Regions from separate parts of the Streptomyces sp. NBC_00096 genome, predicted to be linked through region 2. Evidence: riboswitches for the same ligand, from Rfam matches in the RefSeq annotation. Region 2 holds a riboswitch; the other holds the start of a gene.
The links. A riboswitch is a leader RNA that binds a small molecule or an ion and turns the genes downstream of it on or off. The one in region 2 is predicted to bind ZMP and ZTP.
Positions count from the first base shown of each region.

Region 1: it holds a riboswitch for ZMP and ZTP, as region 2 does, so the genes downstream of both, OG904_RS03465 (bifunctional 5,10-methylenetetrahydrofolate dehydrogenase/5,10-methenyltetrahydrofolate cyclohydrolase) here and glyA (serine hydroxymethyltransferase) in region 2, are expected to answer to the same signal.

Region 1 is NZ_CP108221.1:771,591-774,985, reverse strand. It holds gene OG904_RS03475 (RNA polymerase sigma factor) at 1-880, opposite strand, end outside; gene OG904_RS03470 (class I SAM-dependent methyltransferase) at 1,095-1,856, opposite strand; ZMP/ZTP riboswitch at 1,937-2,030, shown strand; gene OG904_RS03465 (bifunctional 5,10-methylenetetrahydrofolate dehydrogenase/5,10-methenyltetrahydrofolate cyclohydrolase) at 2,059-2,976, shown strand; gene OG904_RS03460 (peptide MFS transporter) at 3,091-3,395, shown strand, end outside.
Region 2 is NZ_CP108221.1:2,489,895-2,493,289, forward strand. It holds gene trpS (tryptophan--tRNA ligase) at 1-229, opposite strand, end outside; gene glyA (serine hydroxymethyltransferase) at 493-1,761, opposite strand; ZMP/ZTP riboswitch at 1,797-1,887, opposite strand; gene rocD (ornithine--oxo-acid transaminase) at 1,998-3,203, shown strand; gene OG904_RS10645 (glutathionylspermidine synthase family protein) at 3,280-3,395, opposite strand, start outside.

The DNA of each region.
Region 1 (3,395 bases), 1.7 Mb from region 2:
CCTCCAGCAGGTGGTTCTTGGCCCGGCGGCCGTCCTCGACGAGGATCTCCAGCTCGCGCTTGAACGCGGGCTTGTGGTCCTCCTCCTCTTCGAGCTTGTACTCGGAGAAGAGACCGGCCTCGATGCGCTTGGCGAGCTCGACCTCCTGCTCGGCGTTGAGCAGCGGCACCTTGCCGATGAGCTTGAGGTAGTCCTTGACGGGGTCGGCGGTGGCGCCGGCGACCATGACGGTCTGCGCCGGGGCGTCGTCCTCGTCGTCGTCGGACAGGACGAAGCCCGCGCTGCCGCCCGTCTTGGGCGTTTCCTTCTCGTCGCCCTCGTCGAGGTCCTCGGCTGCCCAGTCCTCGCCCTCGGCCACGGGCGGCTCGGCCTCGTCGCCGTCCTTGGCGGTCTTCTTCGTGGCGGCGGTCTTCTTGACCGCGGTCTTCTTCGCGGCGGTCTTCTTGACCGTCCGCTTCTTCGGCGCGGCGGCGGCCTCGGCCGCCACCTCCTCCTCGGTCCCGGAGGCCGTCGGGTCGGATATCGCCGCGGCGGTGGCGGGGGCCGCCGTCTTGCGCGCACCGATGAGGCGCGGCGGGGCGGCAGCCTTCTTGGTGACGGCACGCGCCGGGGCGGCGGCCGCCTTGCGCGGCTTCTTGGCGGCAGCCTTCGTGGCGGGCGCGGCGCTGACGTGCAGCGCGACGCCCTCCTCGTCCAGGACCTGGTTCAGGCTGCGCAGGACCCGCTTCCACTGGTCCACCGGGATGCGGCCGGCCTCGAAGGCCTGTCGCACGTCATCACCGTTGATGTGACCCTGCTCGCGGCCGCGCTCGACAAGCGCGACCAGGGCCTCGGATTCGGCGATCTCCGTGGGGAACGTACGGGACGGGCTGAGCGACACAAGGAGCCTCTCGTTGCGAACAGATAAAGGGGTGGCGGGACATCATCGCGCGAACTTGGGAAACAGACCCGAGGGGGGTCTGTATTCCGGGCCGCACGAGGACACCTGTCGGTTCATCGCATGCCCGAGTAGATTCGTTACGCGCTGAATTGAGTGACCTGCGCCACGCTGTGACCGGGCAACCGATCGGTGGTGGTCGCGTCCGCCCTTTTTGTCAGCCCGTTTTGCGGGCCTCGATCAGGAATCGGGCGGTGTGCGCGACGAACGGGCCCTCGCGCTCGATCTGTTCGTGCAGCTCGCGCAACCGGTCCCGATGCTGCCCGACCGTGAAGCCCGGCACCATCCAGATCACCTTCCGTAGAAAGTAGATCACGGCTCCGATGTCGTTGAACTCGGTCCGCAGCCGTTCCGAGCGCAGCTCGACCACCTCCAGTCCCGCCCCGGTGGCCCCGGCGACCGCGTCGTCGGGGTGCCGGCCGCGCCGGACCGCCTCCGGCTGCGGGCCCAGGAAGTACTCGACGAGCTCGAAGACGCTCGCCGGACCGACCTGCTGGGAGAGGTAGCTGCCGCCGGGCCGCAGCACCCGCGCGATCTCCTCCCACCAGATCGTCACCGGATGCCGGCTGACGACGAGGTCGAAGGCCTCGTCGCCGAAGGGCAGCGGCGGCTCGTCGGCGTCCGCGACCACCACCGCGCCGAGCGGGTGCAGCAGCCGGGTCGCCTTGCCGATGTTCGGCGGCCAGGACTCGGTGGCCACCGTCAGCGGGGGCAGGGGCCCCGCTCCGGCGAGGACCTCGCCGCCGCCGGTCTGGATGTCCAGGACGGACCGGACCTGCGCCAGACGCTCCCCCAGGAGGCGCTGGTAGCCCCAGGAGGGGCGCTGCTCGGTGGCGCGGCCGTCGAGCCAGGAGAAGTCCCAGCCGTCCACGGAGACGGACTCGGCTTCCGCGACGAGATGGTCGAATGTGCGCGTCATGTCTCGATCGTCCCAGGTCGGACGCCGGTCATCCACCGGATTGCCGGGCGGTGGGCGCCGGCGGGGTTCGCCTACACTGGGCGGCGGGCCGTGACTGGCGTTCGGGTGGATCACCACCGGGGAGCGGCCCGGCGTGCTCCCGTACGTCGACTGCCGCGCGCCTGGGCGAACCGCGATCCCGCAGCGACGCTCAGGAGACCCCATGACGACTGCCCAGAACGTTCAGGAACAGGCTGTTCAGGAACAGACCGTTCAAGAACGGACCGCCCGGCTGATGGACGGCACCGCCCTGGCCCGCCGCATCTCGGAGCGGACCGCCGACCACGCCGCGAAGATCACCGAGCGCACGGGCACCGCGCCCTGTCTCGCGACCGTGCTGGTCGGCGAGGACCCCGCGTCCGTCACCTACGTACGGATGAAGCAGAACCGCTGCGCCAAGGCCGGGATCACCTCCCGCCACGTCGAGCTGCCCGCCGCGACGACCACCGAGGAGCTCGTCGCCACCCTGACCGAGCTCTCCGAGGACCCCGAAATCAGCGGGATCCTGCTCCAGCACCCGGTCCCGCACCACATCGACGAGCGCGCCGCCTTCGAGGCCATCGCCCCCGGCAAGGACGTCGACGGGGTCACCATGCACTCCTTCGCCGCCATGGGCTTCGGACTGCCGGGCTTCGTCTCCTGCACCCCCGGCGGCATCATGCGGCTGCTGGAGGCCTACGACGTGGACCTCACCGGCAAGCACGCCGTGGTCGTCGGCCGCAGCGCGATCCTGGGCAAGCCGGCCGGGATGCTGCTCCTGGAGCAGAACGCCACCGTCACCTACTGCCACTCGCGCACCGTGGACCTGCCGTCCATCGTGCGCCAGGCGGACGTGCTGGTCGCCGCGGTCGGCAAGGCCGAGTTCATCCGGGGCGAGGACATCAAGCCGGGCGCCGTGGTCCTGGACGCCGGCTACAACGAGGGCAACGTCGGCGACGTCCACTTCGAGTCGGCCGCAGCCCGCGCCTCGCTGATCACCCCCGTCCCGGGCGGTGTCGGCCCGATGACCATCGCGGTGCTGCTGGAGCAGACCGTGCAGGCGGCCGCCGAGCAGGCCGGACTGGCCCTCGCGGACCTCTGACCGCACCCTCGCAGGGCGAACGCCCCGGGCCCTTGGGCTCGGGGCGTTCCCGTTTCCGCCGGTAACGGCCGAAAGACCGATCCGGGCAACCGGCACGAGCGCTGCAATGAATATGTGAACGCATCGATGGATATGCAGAAGACCTCGGGACCGGACGCGGCGGTGGGCGCGAAGCGCCACCCGCGCGGGCTCGCCACCCTCGTCCTCGCCGAGCTGTGGGAGCGCTTCAGCCTCTACGGCATGGTCGCCATCCTCGTGCACTTCCTCGCGGCCTCCCGCGGCCACGGCGGCATGGGCCTCCACGAGGGCACGGCCGAGGCCGTCGAAGGCGTCTACATGGCCATGATCTCGCTGCTGGCGCTGCCCGGAGGCTGGATCGCCGACCGGTTCCTCGGCGCCCGCCGCGCCGTCCTGTGGGG
Region 2 (3,395 bases):
GGTCCAGGCCGGCGGCGAGCAGCTGGGCGGCGGAGAGCCGGGTGTTCGCGCGGAGATCCTTCGGATCCTGCGGCATGGTGATCGCGTGCAGGTCGACGACCATGTAGAAGGCGTCGTGCGTCTCCTGCAGGGCGACGTACTGGCGGATCGCTCCGAGGTAGTTCCCGAGGTGGAACGAACCGGAGGTGGGCTGGATGCCGGAGAGCGCGCGAGGACGATCAGAAGCCATGGCGCCATTCTCTCAGGTGCGATGGCGGGGTCGGGCCCGCCACTGGCCGGAACCGGGTGGGTCGCTCGGCGACCGCCCCGCACTGGTGCGGGTACCGGGCGGTAGCCACCCGTCCGGATCTTGCCTCGGCCGAGCGACCGCTTTCCCGGCACCCGGCACCCGGCGCAGCCGGGCCTCCTGGGACTCCGCCCCAGACCCCGCGCCTCGAACGCCGGCGGGGCTGGATTCATCCAGCCCCGCCGGGCCCGCCCGCCCCCGCGCCGTCAGGACAGCGGGAGCCCCGGGGCCGGGAAGGCGGCCATCAGGTCCGAGACCTCGGCGCGGACGGCGGCCAGGGCCGGCTCGTCGCCCCGGCCGGCGGCGTCGACGGCTCGCGCGATCCAGTCCGCGACCACCGGCATGTGGTCGACGCCCAGACCACGGGAGGTCAGCGACGGCGTGCCGATCCGGATGCCCGACGGGTCGAACGGCTTGCGCGGGTCGAACGGCACCGTGTTGTAGTTCACGACGATCCCCGCCCGGTCCAGCGCCTTCGCCGCGATCTTCCCGGACACGGCCTTGCCCGTGAGGTCGATCAGGATCAGGTGGTTGTCGGTACCGCCGGAGACCAGGTCGAAGCCCCGCTCCAGCAGCGCGGCGGCCAGCGCCTTCGCGTTGGCCACGACCGCGTGCGCGTACGACACGAACGAGGGCTGCGCCGCCTCGTGGAGCGCCACCGCGATGCCGGCCGTCGTCTGGTTGTGCGGACCGCCCTGGAGGCCCGGGAAGACCGCCTTGTCGATGGCCTTCGCGTGCTCCTCCCGGCACATCAGCATCGCGCCGCGCGGGCCGCGCAGGGTCTTGTGGGTGGTCGTCGAGATCACGTCCACGTGGCCCGCCGGGGACGGGTGCGCCCCGCCCGCGATCAGGCCGGCGATGTGGGCGACGTCGGCGACGAGCACCGAGCCGGCCTCCTTCGCGATCGACGCGAAGGCCTCGAAGTCGATCGTGCGCGGGAGCGCGGTGCCGCCGCAGAAGATCAGCTTGGGGCGTTCGGCCAGCGCGAGTTCCCGTACGGCGTCGTAGTCGATGAGACCGGTGGCCGCCTGAACGCCGTACTGGACTCCGCGGAACCAGGAGCCCGTCGCCGAGACCCCCCAGCCGTGCGTCAGGTGCCCGCCCATCGGCAGGGCCATGCCCATCACGGTGTCGCCGGGCTCGGCGAAGGCCAGGTACACGGCCAGGTTCGCCGGGGAGCCTGAGTACGGCTGCACGTTGGCGTGGTCGACGCCGAACAGGCCCTTCGCCCGCTCGACGGCCAGTGCCTCGATGCGGTCGATGTTCTGCTGGCCCTCGTAGTAGCGGCGGCCCGGGTAGCCCTCGCTGTACTTGTTCTGCAGCACCGTGCCGGAGGCTTCCAGTACGGCCGCGGACACGTAGTTCTCGCTGGGGATCAGCCGCAGCGTCTCCGCCTGGAGGGTTTCCTCGGCGGCGACGAAGGACGCCAGCTCGGGGTCGGTGGCGAGAAGGGCGGGGTGGTGGCTCGCGCTCATGGCGGCTCCTCCGGGGTCGATGTCAGGTCTCGTCCCCGCGAGGCCCAGGCGAGCGGCCCTGTATGCGGTCGTGCCCGCACGACTCCCCCGGAGTTCTTTCTCCGTACGCCAGTCGCCGTGCGTACCGCACACCTTAGCGGCCGCGCCACGAGAAAGGTTTCTCCGTCCGGTATACGAGCGAGGATGCAGAGTGACGCCACCCTCGTCACAGGCCCTGACGGACGATCGGAGACCCCGTGTCGACAACTGCTCAAGCCATCAGCTCCGCCGACGCGCACAGCGCGCACAACTACCACCCCCTGCCCGTCGTCATCGCCCACGCGGAGGGCGCGTGGATGACGGACGTGGAGGGACGCCGCTATCTCGACATGCTCGCCGGCTACTCGGCCCTCAACTTCGGCCACGGCAACCGGCGGCTGCTCGACGCCGCCCGCGCCCAGCTGGAGCGGGTCACCCTCACCTCCCGCGCCTTCCACCACGACCGGTTCGCGGACTTCTGTACCGAGCTCTCCGCGCTGTGCGGCAAGGAGATGGTGCTGCCCATGAACACGGGCGCGGAGGCCGTGGAGACGGCGGTGAAGACGGCCCGCAAGTGGGGTTACGAGGTCAAGGGCGTGCCGGACGGCCACGCCAAGATCGTGGTGGCGGCCGACAACTTCCACGGCCGTACGACGACCATCGTGTCGTTCTCCACCGACCACGACGCCCGCGACCACTTCGGCCCGTACACCCCGGGCTTCGAGATCGTCCCCTACGGGGACCTCACGGCGCTCGCCGCGGCCGTCACCTCCAACACCGTCGCCGTCCTCCTGGAGCCGATCCAGGGCGAGGCCGGCGTGCTCGTGCCGCCCGCCGGGTACCTGCGGGGCGTACGGGAACTGACGCGCGAGCGGAACGTGCTGTTCATGGCGGACGAGATCCAGTCGGGGCTGGGCCGGACCGGCAAGACCTTCGCGTGCGAGCACGAGGAGGTCGTCCCCGACGTCTACATCCTCGGCAAGGCGCTCGGCGGCGGTGTCGTGCCCGTCTCCGCGGTGGTCGCCGACCGCGACGTGCTCGGCGTCTTCAGGCCGGGCGAGCACGGCTCCACCTTCGGCGGCAATCCGCTGGCCTGCGCCGTCGCCCTGGAGGTGATCGCGATGCTCCGCTCAGGCGAGTACCAGCAGCGCGCCACCGAGCTCGGCGACCACCTGCACCGGGAGCTGAACCTGCTGGTCGGCGGCGGCGCGGTGACCGCCGTACGGGGTCGCGGGCTGTGGGCGGGCGTCGACATCGACCCGGCCCTCGGCACGGGCCGGGAGATCTCCGAGAAGCTGATGGAGCGCGGGGTGCTGGTCAAGGACACCCACGGCTCGACCATCCGGATCGCGCCGCCACTGGTGATCAGCAAGGAGGACCTGGACTGGGGCCTGGACCAGCTCAGGTCGGTCCTCGGCGGCTGATCGGAGGCGGTCCGCGCGGGGGCCGGCGGATCCAGCGGCTTCAGAGGATCCAACGGATCCAACGGATTCAGCGGACTCAGCGGATGACGTGGGGCAGGAAGCGGGCGTACTCGTCCGTGACCGGCCCCGCCGATTCCCTGATGCCCAGGCCCGCGGCCTCGTCCTCGACGACCCACGCGCCGAGCACCACCC